Luteolibacter sp. LG18: one gene and its partner. The protein of the gene in region 1 interacts with the protein of each later gene in a pairwise test. Links are inferred from orthologs where the notes say so. Each region holds a gene or a part of one and is shown on either strand. Other genes may lie near its edges. The genes, in order: llg_RS08955 and llg_RS10485.

Evidence for each region.
Region 2: the proteins of llg_RS08955 (region 1) and llg_RS10485 interact in binary tests that used the Escherichia coli proteins (3 or more experiments, as listed by UniProt). The link is inferred for Luteolibacter sp. LG18 from one-to-one orthologs.

What each region holds. Positions count from the first base shown.
Region 1 is NZ_AP024600.1:2,143,527-2,146,798, forward strand. The notes cover bases 259-3,215. They hold llg_RS08955 (cysteine desulfurase family protein), read right to left. Parts: upstream 2,351-3,215; coding sequence 1,166-2,350; downstream 259-1,165. Other genes in these bases: llg_RS08950 (protein kinase), read left to right, coding at 259-1,159; llg_RS08960 (DUF1697 domain-containing protein), read left to right, coding at 2,444-2,965; llg_RS08965 (CerR family C-terminal domain-containing protein), read left to right, coding at 3,058-3,215. Outside these bases: more of llg_RS08950, read left to right, coding at 1-258; more of llg_RS08965, read left to right, coding at 3,216-3,272. UniProt on the Escherichia coli protein: Master enzyme that delivers sulfur to a number of partners involved in Fe-S cluster assembly, tRNA modification or cofactor biosynthesis. Catalyzes the removal of elemental sulfur from cysteine to produce alanine.
Region 2 is NZ_AP024600.1:2,515,906-2,518,960, forward strand. The notes cover bases 256-2,995. They hold llg_RS10485 (iron-sulfur cluster assembly scaffold protein), read right to left. Parts: upstream 1,996-2,995; coding sequence 1,516-1,995; downstream 256-1,515. Other genes in these bases: llg_RS10480 (ATP-binding cassette domain-containing protein), read right to left, coding at 256-1,429; llg_RS10490 (hypothetical protein), read left to right, coding at 2,115-2,579; llg_RS10495 (FGGY family carbohydrate kinase), read left to right, coding at 2,659-2,995. In the rest of the region: more of llg_RS10480, read right to left, coding at 1-255; more of llg_RS10495, read left to right, coding at 2,996-3,055. UniProt on the Escherichia coli protein: A scaffold on which IscS assembles Fe-S clusters. Exists as 2 interconverting forms, a structured (S) and disordered (D) form. The D-state is the preferred substrate for IscS.

The DNA of each region.
Region 1 (3,272 bases):
CCTTTACGCGATGGGCTGCGTCTACTACTTCGCCCTGACCGGGAAGTATCCTTTCGATGGCGAGACCGGACCGCAGGTGATGGGTTCGCATTTGAGCCACCTCGTTAAACCGATCGGCGAGGTCCGCCCGGACCTGCCGCCGTGGCTGCGGGATTGGGTGATGTGGCACATCAACCGCGATGCGGCGGACCGCCCGGCCGACGCTCGCGAGGCGCTCCAGGTGTTCCTCCGCAACGAAGGCGCGGGAGCGACCATGCCCGCGCGGACCGTCGCGCCGCCTCCTCCGCGTCGGCCGGGGCTTGGCACCGGGCCTGTCCAGACCGTCACCGCCACCCAATCCGCGCCGCAGTCGCTGCAACCACCGGATGGTTCGCGGCCCAGCGTTCACACGACCTCGCACGTGCTCACGAAGGGCCCGGCCACCAGCTCGGTCCAGACGCACACGCGTCCGGTGACGCCCATCCCGCAGATCCCGAAGAAGAAGATGAGCAATGCCGCGAAGGCGGTGATCTCCGGCATCCTCGGCCTCGGTGTCATCATCGTCGGCATGACGATCATGAAGGGCGCGGAGAAGGAGAAGCAGGAGAAGGCTCTTCAGGCCCTGATCGACAAGGCGGCGGATCCCGCGAAGGAACTGGAAGTCACTTCCAAGCAGCTCAAGTCGTTGTTCGACAACCTGAAGGTTCCCAAACAGCTTGCGCAGCATGCGCCGACAATGAGGGCGATCCGGCTCGCGAAGTCGTCCAGCTTTGATGTGGATGCGGACATTGCCAAGTTCGTGACGTCCTCCGCCTTCAACAATGACGAGGATCTGCGTCAGATGTTCTTCCGCGATGTGGTGGGATACCGTGACAAGTTTTCCGCGATCGGTCCGATCATTGCCTATGCCCGCGCGGCGAAGGAGAAAAGCTCCGCCGATGCGGCGCTGGAATCGATCCGGCGCAAGGCGACGGACGACCATTTCGATGCCCTGCTCGAAACCATCGAGTCGGCCCAGTTGATCGAAACCAAGCGGGCGGCGGTTCGGGTGGCGACCGACGTGGTGACCCGTAGTTCGAACCGCGGGGTGCTGCGTGGAAAAATCGAGCAGCTGGTGAGCCGCGCGAAGGATGATATCAAGGGCGACCTTATTGGGCTCAAGAACGCGGCCAGCGATTGAGGTGCGTCATGGCGTGTAGACCGTCACCGGTCCCACGCCGCTGCCTTGCACGCGGCGGAGTTTCTCCACCGCCTTGCGCACCGCTTCGGCGGCCTGCATCGCCTCGGCCATGGTGTTGAGCCGGGAGAAGCCGAGGCGCAGGCTGCTCTTGGCCTTGGCATCGCTGAAGCCCATTGCCTTCTGGACATGGGACGGCTGCTGTTTGCCGGTCATGCAGGCGGAGCCTGCCGAACAGGCGATGCCCATGTCATCGAGCAGGATCAGCAGGCCCGCGGCCTCGCAGCGTTCGAAGGAGACATGGCTGGTACCGGGCAGGCGGTGGCCGGGATCGCCATTGATCTCGCACCCGGTGATGGTTTCCAACAGCTTCGCCTCGAAGGCATCGCGCAGGGCGCGGACGGAGCCGTCGCCGGAATCGAGGAGCTGTTTGGCCCGTTCGGCGGCCTTGCCGAAGCCGACGATGGCGGCGGTGTTTTCGGTGCCGCTGCGGCGGCCCTTTTCCTGGCCTCCGCCGCGGAGCAGCGGCTCGAAGCGGCAGCCGCTGCGGACGTAGAGCGCGCCCACGCCTTTCGGCCCATGGAACTTGTGCGCGCTGATCGAGAGGAAATCGACCGGCACCGCGCGGACATCCACCGGGATCTTGCCCACGGCCTGGATGGCATCGGTGTGGAAGGCGAGGCCGTGTTCCTTCGCGATGGCGCAGGCTTCGGCGATGGGCTGGATCACGCCGGTCTCGTTGTTCGCCCACATGATCGAGGCGAAGCCGCCGCCGTCCTTGGCGGATAGGCACGCGGCACGGAGGGCGTCGAGATCAAGGCGGCCGAAGTGGCTGACGCCGATGCGGTCGAGCGGATAGCCGACTTCCTCGAAGGTCTCGCAGGGTTTGAGCACCGCGCTGTGTTCGATGGCGCTGGTGATGGCCCGGCCGGCCTTCCGGCCGACGAGGCGGGCGAGCCACTTGAGCGCGGTGTTGGTGCTTTCGGTGCCGCCACCGGTGAAGACGATCTCGTCCGGCTGCGCGCCGATCAGCGCCGCGACCTGCTCGCGCGCCGTTTCGATCGCCTGGCGCGCCGCCTTCGCGCCCCGGTAGGAGGCGTTCGGGTTGTGGAAGCCCTCCGTCAGCCATGGCAGCATGGCATCGAGGACTTCCGGCAGCAGGGGCGTCGTCGCGTTGGCGTCGAGGTAGATCACGGGGGAAGAATAGGGTAGGCGGGCTCCATTTCCAGCCCCGTTCGACTTCCTGCCCGGGTGACAAAGCGGCCCGGGTGCGGCAGAATGCCAAGCATGCCCCGCTACGTCGCCTTTCTCCGCGCCATCAATGTCGGTGGCCGCAATGTGAAGATGGACGCCTTGAAGAAGATCTTCGAGGCGGACGGCTTCAAGAACGTGGCCACGTTCATCGCCAGCGGGAACGTGCTGTTCGATTCGAAGGCGAAGCCGGAGGGGCTGGAGCGGAAGATCGAGGCGCTGCTGCAGAAGGAGCTTGGCTACCGTGTGGACACTTTCCTCCGCTCCGTTCCCGAGCTGGCGGAGATCGCAAAGGCCAATCCTTTTCCGGACACGGAAGGCGGCACCACCCATGTTGGTTTCACCGCGGAACCGTTCGATCAGGAAGCCACCGCCAAGGTGCTGGCATTGAAGACGGACATCGATGGCCTCCACATCGCCGGGCGGGATCTCTATTGGCACTGCTCGATCCGCAGCAGCGATTCCACGTTCTCCGGCGCGGTGCTGGAAAAGCTCCTGAAACGCCCTGCCACCTTCCGGAACATCAAGACCGTCCGGAGTCTGGCCGAAGCCAAGTGACCTTCAGGGAAAAGGCCGTGAGGGACGACCCTTGATTCAAAAATTAATCATTCGTTTGACTTTTTTATGCGATCGTTTAATTTTTGGCCGTCATGCAAGCGGAGCTGTTTCCATCCACTTCCGGCAAGGGCGAGCAAGCCCGCCGCCGGTTGCTGCTGGCGGCGTTGAAGGCGGTCGGCGAAAAGGGCTACGAGAACGCCTCGGTCCGGGAGATCGCCGATGAAGCCGGGCAGAACGTCGCCGCGATTTCCTATTACTTCGGCAACAAGGAGAAGCTCTACGCGGAGGTGCTCGATGGCATCGGCGC
Region 2 (3,055 bases), 370 kb from region 1 along the record:
AAATCGCCAGGCACACCGCGGTCATCGCCCCGTTCACCAGCAGCAGGAAGCCCGCGTGCTGGACGAAGTCCCCGCGGAACGGCCCGAAGAAGTTCACGAAGAACGCCATCCACAGCGACTGGGCGATCACCAGGCAGGACAGGAACGCGATTTTGCTCGAAAGGTAGGCCAGCGGGCGCAGGCCGCCGAACTTCTCCTTCTCGTAAATCTGACGCTCTCCGGCGATCTCTCGCGCCGAGTTGTTCGAGCCCATCAGCGCCAGCAGCACCACTTGGAACATGATGACGCCGGACACCGCCGAGCCGACCTTGAGCTGGCCCGCCCGCACGTCCGAGATCTCCTGCACTTCCTCCTGCACGTCGGCGCGGTGGGTGTCGGAGAACTTCGGGATCGGTTCCTTCGCTTTGTCGCTGAAGAGGATCACCAGCAGCGGGAAGCAGACCATGATCGCGAACTGGAGCAGCACCTGACCGCGGTCGCGGAAAAAGATTCGCCAGCGCCGGGACAGCAGGGTGCCGAACTGGCTGAAGAACCCGGGCAGCTTGGCCGCCGGATGGGGATCCGCTTCCTCGCCCTCCACCTTCGCGGGCGGCAGGCTCAGCGCGCCGGAGGCCACCGAGCGTTCCCGGTTCTTTTCCAGCATCTTGTAGTAGGACGCGCGGTGCTTCTCCCACGAGGTTTGCCAGCGGTCGGACGGTTGTCCGGCGAGGCGAGGATACACCTCCTCGGTGTCCTTCACGGAGAAATAGTGCGTCAGTTGATCGGGCGGGCCGTGGTAGGCCACCCGGCCCTCGTGCAGGACCAGGATCGAATCGTAGAGTTCCAGGTGCGCCAGCGAGTGGGTCACGGACAGCACGATCCGGCCATCCTTGCGGGAAAGGTCGTGCAGCAGCCGCACGATTTCGCGTTCCGAGCGCGGGTCGAGGCCGCTCGTGACCTCGTCGCACAGCAGCAGCTTCGGATCGGACACCAGCTCCATTGCCAGCCCGAGACGGCGCTTCTGGCCGCCGGACAGCACCTTCACCGGCCGGTCCGCGATCGGCGCCAGTCCGGTTTCCTCCAGCACCCGGTCGATCCGCTGGTCCAGCTCCGCGTGGTTCTTCGTCTTCACCCGCAGCCGGGTGGCGGCCTCCACCGACTCGTCGACGGTCAGCGGATCGTAGGCGATCGAGAATTGCGGCACGTAGCCGATCTCGGAGGGCGAGAAGTCACCTTCCTTCGAAAGGTCCCGGCCATCCCAGATGAGGGCCCCGCCGGATTCCGGATTCAGACCGGCGATGGTCTTGAGCAGCGTGGTCTTGCCGCAGCCCGAAGGTCCAACGATCGCCATGAAATGCCCTTTCGGGATCTGGATGGAGACCTTGTCGACGAGATTAACATCCTCGCCGTCTTTGCGGATGGTGAAGCAAACGTCCTGGAGTTCGAGCACGGGGAAACTGGAAGGGTTTTACGGAAACTTAGCTAACGCGCCGAAGGGATCATTCCTATCCAGCGCGTGCAATAAACACGCGGGACTCAGGATGGTTGCTCGTCGTCGAGGGGAACAATCCGGATTTTGCCAGCCGGGCGCTGGAATCCTCCCGAGAGGGTCGGGGCGCTGGCTGGCGCGGGAAGCGGCGCGGCGGGCGTCTGGTCGAGCGCGCTTTTCAGCGCCCCTTCCACGAGCTGGCCGCAATGGATCTTCATCGGCGGCAGCGGGCCGAGGTCACCGGTCAGTTCGGAGGCGGACAATTCCCGGGCCTCCTCGGCGGTCTTGCCTTTCAGCAATTCGGTGGCCATCGAGGCCACGGCGATCGCCGTTTGGCAGCCGAATGCCTGGAACGAGGCGCGGTCGATCACCCGCTTGCCGTCCTTTTCGGTGAACTTCAGCCACATCCGCAGCATGTCGCCGCAGTCCGGCGAGCCCACCGTCCCCACGGCGTCGGCGTCGGCCAGTTCGCCTTGGTTCTGAGGGTTGGCGAGGGCATCGCGCACCTTCGATTCGAAATCGTCCATGCCCGACCTTGGTCGCGGACGGGCACGGTTGCCAGTACGCATTTGTCAACTTGCCGTAAGGCAGGGCGGGGACGTTTTTCTGAAAAGTGGAAGATCAAACCCGGGTAGCTATCGTTGCCATGTCTCTCCTCCGCCGTGTCTTCCATTGGTTCGAGGTCTCCGCTCCGGGGAGCCCGTGTCCGGTGACCGGGTGGGAGGAGGTGACCACCGCCCAGTGGCGGGAATGGGAGGCGGACACCCGCTTCGCCTTTCCCCTCCATCGCATGGAGAAGGATCTCCACCAGCACCTCGTGACCACCATTCTGGCCGCGGCCGAGCGCTCGTCCGACCGGGTGAAACTCATGCAGGCGCTGACGGAAACGTTCGGGCTGAATCCACACGATGCCTTCCGGGCGGTCGAGCGGGTGCTGGGTGGGGTGGTCCGGGCCGCGACAGGCTTGGAAAGTCCCAGCACCGAGACGGATCCGCTGGCCGCCCGGGCTTTCACACTGGCATGGCGGGACCGTCCGCTGGTGCCTGCCATCCGCGCGCAATGGGCGGCTTGGAAACCCGGGGATTGGCTGCCGGGAGCATGCGATTGGTGAGGTGCTCCAAAAACGATTCGTTCAACTTTGGAACTTGGCAGCGACCGAAGCCGGTTTAGAACTGGAGAACTTTCATCCCATGTATTTTCTAGGCATTGAGATCACCCCCGCCGGAACCCGCGTGGTGGCGCTCGATCTCGAAGCGGCGGAGGTCGCCGCGGAAGCCCACGCCCCCCACGCCTGGATCGAAGGACTCCCACCCGGCTACCGCGAACAGGACCCCGCGGGCTGGATCAACGCCGTGGATCACGCGGTCCGCGAGTGCCTCGCCGCCCTCGGCGAACGCCGTGCCCGGGTCGCCGCCATCGGAGTGGCCGGACCGTTGCGCGGCTTCGTGGCGTTGGATGTCGCCAGCCGCATCGTCCGCCCCGCGAAGCTCGCCGGTGACCAATCGTCCCGCCGCCAGGCCGAGGAAATCTCCCGCGTTTTCGGCGGGGCACCGGGCCTTCTGGAGCTGCTCGGCCAAGTGCCCGGCG